One region of the Sinorhizobium sp. P24N7 genome, then DNA from elsewhere that is predicted to be linked to it. Evidence: riboswitches for the same ligand, from Rfam matches in the RefSeq annotation. Region 1 holds a riboswitch; the other holds the start of a gene.
The links. Region 1 has a riboswitch for thiamine pyrophosphate ahead of thiC (phosphomethylpyrimidine synthase ThiC). Riboswitches for the same ligand answer to the same signal wherever they lie in the genome.

Region 2: it holds a riboswitch for thiamine pyrophosphate, as region 1 does, so the genes downstream of both, thiB (thiamine ABC transporter substrate binding subunit) here and thiC (phosphomethylpyrimidine synthase ThiC) in region 1, are expected to answer to the same signal.

Annotation. Positions count from the first base shown of each region.
Region 1 is NZ_JBHMIW010000001.1:7,282-10,485, forward strand. Features, by position in the region: gene thiC (phosphomethylpyrimidine synthase ThiC) at 1-1,133, opposite strand, end outside; TPP riboswitch at 1,232-1,343, opposite strand; gene ACFHWW_RS00055 (hypothetical protein) at 1,504-3,204, shown strand, end outside.
Region 2 is NZ_JBHMIW010000006.1:190,105-193,308, forward strand. Features, by position in the region: gene thiP (thiamine/thiamine pyrophosphate ABC transporter permease ThiP) at 1-596, opposite strand, end outside; gene thiB (thiamine ABC transporter substrate binding subunit) at 604-1,632, opposite strand; TPP riboswitch at 1,681-1,795, opposite strand; gene ACFHWW_RS12295 (GNAT family N-acetyltransferase) at 1,929-2,414, shown strand; gene ACFHWW_RS12300 (thiamine diphosphokinase) at 2,492-3,142, shown strand; gene ACFHWW_RS12305 (ABC-F family ATP-binding cassette domain-containing protein) at 3,147-3,204, shown strand, end outside.

The DNA.
Region 1 (3,204 bases):
GAGCCGGGACGCAGGCCGTCGCCGAGCGAGAAGGAAACGTCATAGGCGCGGCAGATGTCGCAGATCTCCTCGAAATGCTCGTAGAGGAAGCTCTCGCGGTGGTGATGCAGGCACCACTTCGCCATGATCGAGCCGCCGCGCGAAACGATGCCCGTGACGCGATCCACGGTGAGCGGGATATAATGAAGCCTGACCCCGGCATGGATGGTGAAATAGTCGACGCCCTGTTCCGCCTGCTCGATCAGCGTGTCGCGGAAGACCTCCCAGGAAAGATCCTCGGCGATGCCGTTTACCTTTTCCAGCGCCTGGTAGAGCGGCACGGTGCCGATCGGTACCGGCGAATTGCGGATGATCCATTCGCGGATGTTGTGAATGTTGCGGCCGGTGGAAAGGTCCATGACCGTGTCGGCGCCCCAGCGCGTCGCCCAGACCATCTTCTCGACCTCCTCGGCCATCGATGAGGTGACGGCGGAATTGCCGATATTCGCGTTGATCTTCACCAGGAAGTTGCGGCCGATGATCATCGGCTCGGCTTCCGGGTGGTTGATATTGGCCGGAATGATGGCGCGGCCGCTCGCCACTTCCTGGCGCACGAATTCCGGCGTTACGAAATCGGGGACAGAGGCACCGAAGCTTTCGCCGTCTCGGGCAAGCGCCTCCTTCGCGGCCTTCCGGCCGAGATTTTCGCGGATGGCGATGAACTCCATCTCCGGCGTGACGATGCCGGCGCGGGCATAGGCGAGCTGGGTTACCGCTTTTCCCGGCTTCGCCTTGAGCGGCTGGTGACGAATCGGGAATTCCGGCGTCAGCCTTTCGCCGGTGGCAAAGCCGTTGTCTTCGGCCTTCACCGCACGGCCGTCGTAGCTTTCGACATCGCCGCGCTTGAGAACCCAGTCGCTGCGAAGGCGCGGCAGGCCCGCGTCGATGCGGATATCGGCGTTTTCGACCGTGTAGGGGCCGGAGGAATCGTAAACAGTCACCGGCGGCTCGCCGGAGGTCGGATGCAGCGCGATCTCGCGCATCGGCACGCGGATCTCCGGGTGGATCTCGCCCGGCTTGTAAACCTTGCGGGATGCCGGGAGCGGTCCTTGCGTGACCGAGGGCGCAGCGGCGAGAGGCTTGATTAGATTCATCTTGAGGCTCCAATGTTTTCGCGTTGGAGACCCAGTTCTGAAGCCGGAAGGATGAAAAGACGTATCACCGATGAATTGCCGATAAACGGAATCCTGGCTGCTGCACGTCTGCACCGTCCCTACGCCAGTATGAACTGGATCAGGTTCAACGGGTCACTGCGCGCGCTAGCAGTATCTCAGCCCCTTGCCGGGACCCCCCTGGTGAATGGCGCAATTAGGGACGGTTATCGCCGCGGCGTCAAGATGGTTTTTGCACCGGCTAAATCCCGTGCGCAGGGCTCGCGCCATGCTTGCAAATGCAAAGTTCTAAATCTACTTACCGTCCGAGTCTGAAGCGCCATGATGCGCATAGCGAAAAGGGGTGAAGGTCTTGGGGCAGGCGGAGACGGGGACCAGGAAAAGGGGACGCAAGGCGCTTTGGGCGGCCGTTGCGGTCATCGCAATCGCAGCCGCAGGCGCGACCGGTTACAAGATTGCTGTCGAAAAGAGCGTGAGCAGGCTGATCGCCGAACGGGGCGGCAGAGTGGGCACGGTCGAAGCGGACTTCTTCGGGCGCGTTCACCTGCGCGACCTGACGCTGCCGCTGAAGGAAGGATCCGAACTTCGCGTCGCCGCGATCGACGGGCGGCCCAGGATCCTATTTCTGGACGGCATGCTCGAGGTCAGCGGCGTGGACCTCGATATGCGCCCGGGCAAGATCGCCGTGCCGAAGGTGATCGTCGAGCAGGCGGAGTTCGGTCGCGACACGCTGGCGCAAATGTTCGGCGCGGGAAGCAACCTTTCGCTGCCGAAACAGTTGGCGCTTTTTACGGCAAAGAGCGTCACCGCCCCTGAGGTGATCATCACGCAGACGGTTGCCGGTAGCGAGCAGAAGCTGGTCTACAAGAACGTGGTCTCGGAAGGTATCGTCGATGGCCGCATTGCGCGCTATTCGGCGAGTGGTGCGAGCTTCGAAGCCGCCATAGGCGCCTCCGATGGAGAGGGCGGCGAGAGGAAGCGGCTGACGGGCTCCCTTGGAGCCATGACGGGGCAGGACGTCGATGCCGCCTATCTGGCCCGCATCTATACTGAAAAGGCCGGGCCGGGCGACGGGCAGGCAAGGCCTGTCTATGGGCCATTCTCGATCAAGGATATAGCCTTCTCGGATGGCGAGGCGAGCTTCGGCTATGACGAGGTTCGCAGCAGCGGCGTAAGCATGCGGATGCTGGACGAGCCACTTCGCGAAACTCTGGAGAAGCTCAACTCGGTCTCGTCGCCCGAGGATCTGCCCGTGGCGGAGCGTCAAGACTATTTCGCCCGGATTCTGTCGGTCGCCGATTTGACGAGGAAGGCCGACATGGAAATGCTGGGTCTGAAGATCGACGCGCCGGACAAGGATGGTGAAGAGGGCGAGAGGATCAAGCTGGCGATGGATCGCCTCGCGCTCCGGCTCGATGGCCGGAAGCTCGACGCGTCGGTGAATGGCTTCTCGTTGGCGGAGGGCGCGGACTACGTCAAAGTCTCCGAAGCAAGCATTTCGGGCTTTTCCTGGGATCCCAGCGTGGAAGCGCTGAAGAAGTTCGTCGCTCTGCAGGATGGGCAGCATGAGAACTTCCCTTTCACGACGCTGCTGCCGGAGTTCGGAACGTTCCGCGTGGCGGGAATCGATGGCGATCTGCCTGACTCGAGCACCGGCGTGGAAGACTGGGACGAATACAACGACACTCCGGATGCTGGAGAGGGCGATCGGCCGCAACGCATCCGCTTCACGATGAAGGGATACGAGCTGGCGCTCGCGAAACCGCGAAACGGCATTCCGACTGACGTCCGCGCCGGATACCAGGATTTCGCCCTTCAAATCCCGGAGCATACGCAGGACGAGACTCTCGCCAAGCTTCGCAAGCTGGGCTTCAACGAATTGGTCCTCTCCTCCAACCTCGAAGCCGCCTGGGACGAAGCGACCGAGACTCTGGTCATCAAGGATATCTCCACGAGCGGAAAGGATATTGGCCGCTTTTCCCTCTCCGGCCTTCTGGGAGGCGTGAGCGGCGACTTCTTTTCGGGCGACGCGGCTAAGGCGCAGGCGGCGTTG
Region 2 (3,204 bases), on a different contig from region 1:
GCGATGCCGGGAAGCAATCCACGGATCACCGGCCACTCGATGAAGCGAAAGGTGGCGAAGGAACCCATGCCGAGATTGGCGCAGCTGCGCCAGTATTCGGCCGGAATGCGCTCGATGCCGGCAAGCATCAAGCGTGCGGCGAGCGGCATGTTGAAGAAGACATGGGCAATGAGAATGCCGGAGAGGCCATAGATGCTGACCGGCTGCTCCAACCCGCCTGCCGAAAGCACCCTGTTCAAGAGCCCCTGCCGGCCCCAGATTTCGATCAGCCCGAGTGCGGCGACGATCGCCGGCAGGCCGAGTGGCAGCGCCAGAAGCCGCAGCACCCAGATGCGGCCGGGGAACGAAGCCTGGCGGGCAAGTGCCCGGGCCACGGGTATGGCGAAAAGGATGGCAAGAAGCGTCGAGAGGCTGGCCTGCAGCAGCGTGAAGCGTGTGATGCGCCAGATATAGGCATCGAAAAGCGGACCGGCGCCGGCGCTGCCGGCCGACTGGGCAAGCAGTGCCGCGCCGGCGAGGCCGACGAAAAGCAGGATGCCGCCGAAGGCGAAGGCCCCGGCGGCGATTGTCATCTTGCTTTCCTTCGTGCCGGACAATCCGGCCTCAGTTCCGGCTCATGGCGGCCAGCCATTCGTCGACCCAGGCCTTGCGGTTGGCGGCGACCTCCTCGGAGGGAATGAGGAGCGTCTTTTGCGGGTCGACGAGCTTGCTGAAGGCTTCCGGCAGTGGCTCCTTGGTTGCGGTCACCGGCATCATCCAGTTGGTCGTCGGGATGATCGACTGGAATTCCGGACCGATCATGAAGGTCAGGAAGTTTCGGGCGAGTTCCGGGTCCTTCGCGTTCTTCGTCAATGCGGCGACTTCGATCTGGATATAGTGGCCTTCGGCGAAGGGGGCCGCCTGGTAGCGCTCGGTGTTTTCCGCGACCATGTGATAGGCGGGCGAGGTGGTGTAGGAGAGAACCATCGGGGCCTCGCCCTTCGTGAAGAGGCCATAGGCTTCCGACCAGCCCGGCGTGACCGTCAGCACGCGGTCCTTGAGCTTCGCCCAGGCCTGGCCGGCCTGGTCGCCATAGACCGACTTCACCCACAGCAGGAGGCCGAGGCCGGGGGTTGAGGTCCGCGGGTCCTCGATGACGATCTTCTGCGACGGATCGCCCTCGACCAGGTCCTTGAGGCTCTTCGGTGGACCCTTCAGCGTCTCGGTGTCGTAGACAACGGCGAAATGGCCGTAGTCATACGGTATGAAGGTGTCGTCGGAGAAGCCGCCCGGGACCTTGACGGAAGCGGTATCGGCGCCGTGCGGCGCGAAGAAGCCGGTCGCCTTCGCCTCCGCCACCAGATTGGTGTCGAGACCGAGTACGATGTCGGCCTTGGATCCCTGACCTTCGAGCTTCAGCCGCGTCAGGAGTTCGACCCCGTCGGCAACCCCTACATAATCGACCTTGCAGTCGCAGGTCTTCTCGAACGCTTCCGCCACCTTGGCGCCCGGCCCCCATTCGGTGATGAAGCTCTCATAGGTATAGACCGTCAGGGTTTTTTCCGCGGCCGCCGCGCTCACGGAAAATACCGCGATCGAAGCTGCGGCGATCGCAAGCCGGCCAAGGATTTTTCGATGGAGTGAACTGGACATTCTGGCACCTCTCCCTTTGTTGTTGCTGCAATGGGAAAAGCGCGTATCGGTCCGATCGCTTCTAATCCCTCCGCCGGTATGAGCCGGATCAGGTTCCGCGGGTTGGCTCGAAGCCTCTCAGCCACGGTCGCAAAAGCCGACCAGGGCACCCCGTTAGAGCAGCAAGAGATTTAGCTTCCGGCGACGGCTTAGGCAAGCTGAGTTTCAGCAGGGGCGTTTGCCGTCCGCGTCAGCCGCGCTATTAAAAGTCAAACAATTGCCGGCGTCGTTTGTTCGCCGAAAGCGGAGACAATTTCATGCCAGACATGCTCGTCCGCCTCTATGCCTTGCCCGAGGGCCGCCCATCGCGTCTCGACCCCGACATCCGCATCCGCCGGGCGCTTGCGGCCGAGCGGCGGGCCGTCATTCCCTGGATCGAGGAGCGCTTCGGGGCCGGGTGGGCCGGCGAGGCCGAAACCGCCTTCTCCTCGACGCCGACGCGCATCCATATCGCTCACCATCGGGACCGGATCGTGGGCTTTGCCTGCCATGACGTAACCGCGCTCGGCTTCTTCGGTCCGACCGGAGTCGACGCGACCATGCGCGGCAAGGGCATCGGCGAGGCCCTGCTTGTCGAAAGCCTGCTGTCCATGCGCGCCGCCGGCTATGCCTATGCGATCATCGGCGGCGTCGGCCCTGCCGAATTCTATGCCCGTGCGGTGGGTGCGGTGGAGATCGCCGGGTCGACGCCCGGTATCTACGACGGCATGCTTTTTCCCGGGGATCCGGCGTCCGGAACCTGATCCGCGCAGCATGCGTTCGCAAAACAGCAGCCGGAGCCCTTTTCCTTCGCCGCTGCTTTGCGCTATGGGCTTCTGCCATGACCCGATCACCCTTCACCATCCTGCTCGGCGGCGCGCTGACGCCGACAGACCGGCTCGCTCGACAGCTCGAAGGCAGTCGCTTCGTCGCCGCCGACGGCGGCATGCGTCATGCAAGGACGCTGGGGATCGTTCCCGATCTCTGGGTCGGCGATTTCGATTCCACGGATGAGGCGCTTCTGGCGGAGTTTGCCGGCGTCCCGCGTGAACGCCATCCAGCTGCCAAGAACGCGACCGACGGGGAGATCGCCGTCGAGGCAGCCCTCGAGCGTGGCGCGACCTCGCTCGTCTTCGCGGGCGGACTCGGCGGCGCGCGCAGCGATCATGCTTTCCTGCATCTCCTCGGTACCGTCGCGCTTGCCCAGAGCGGCGTTGCGGTGATGATGACCTCCGGCGAGGAGGAGGCCTATCCGCTGCTGCCCGGCTCGCAGGAGATCGAGCTGCCGAAAGGCAGCCTCTTCTCGATCCTCGGCTTTGCGGACCTTGACGGTCTTTCGATCGAGAACGTGCGCTATCCGCTGAAGGATTTTCATTTGCCCTTCGGCTCGTCGCGCACCATTTCGAACATCGCGGATGGCACGATCCGCTTGACCCTGAAATCCGGCCGGGCCGTCGTTCTCGCCCGCCCCTATGATCTTTCCGGAGCCTGATGCCTTGGCGCCTCCCATCCTGAAGCTTGACGACATTCTACTGACCTTCGGCGGCACGCCGC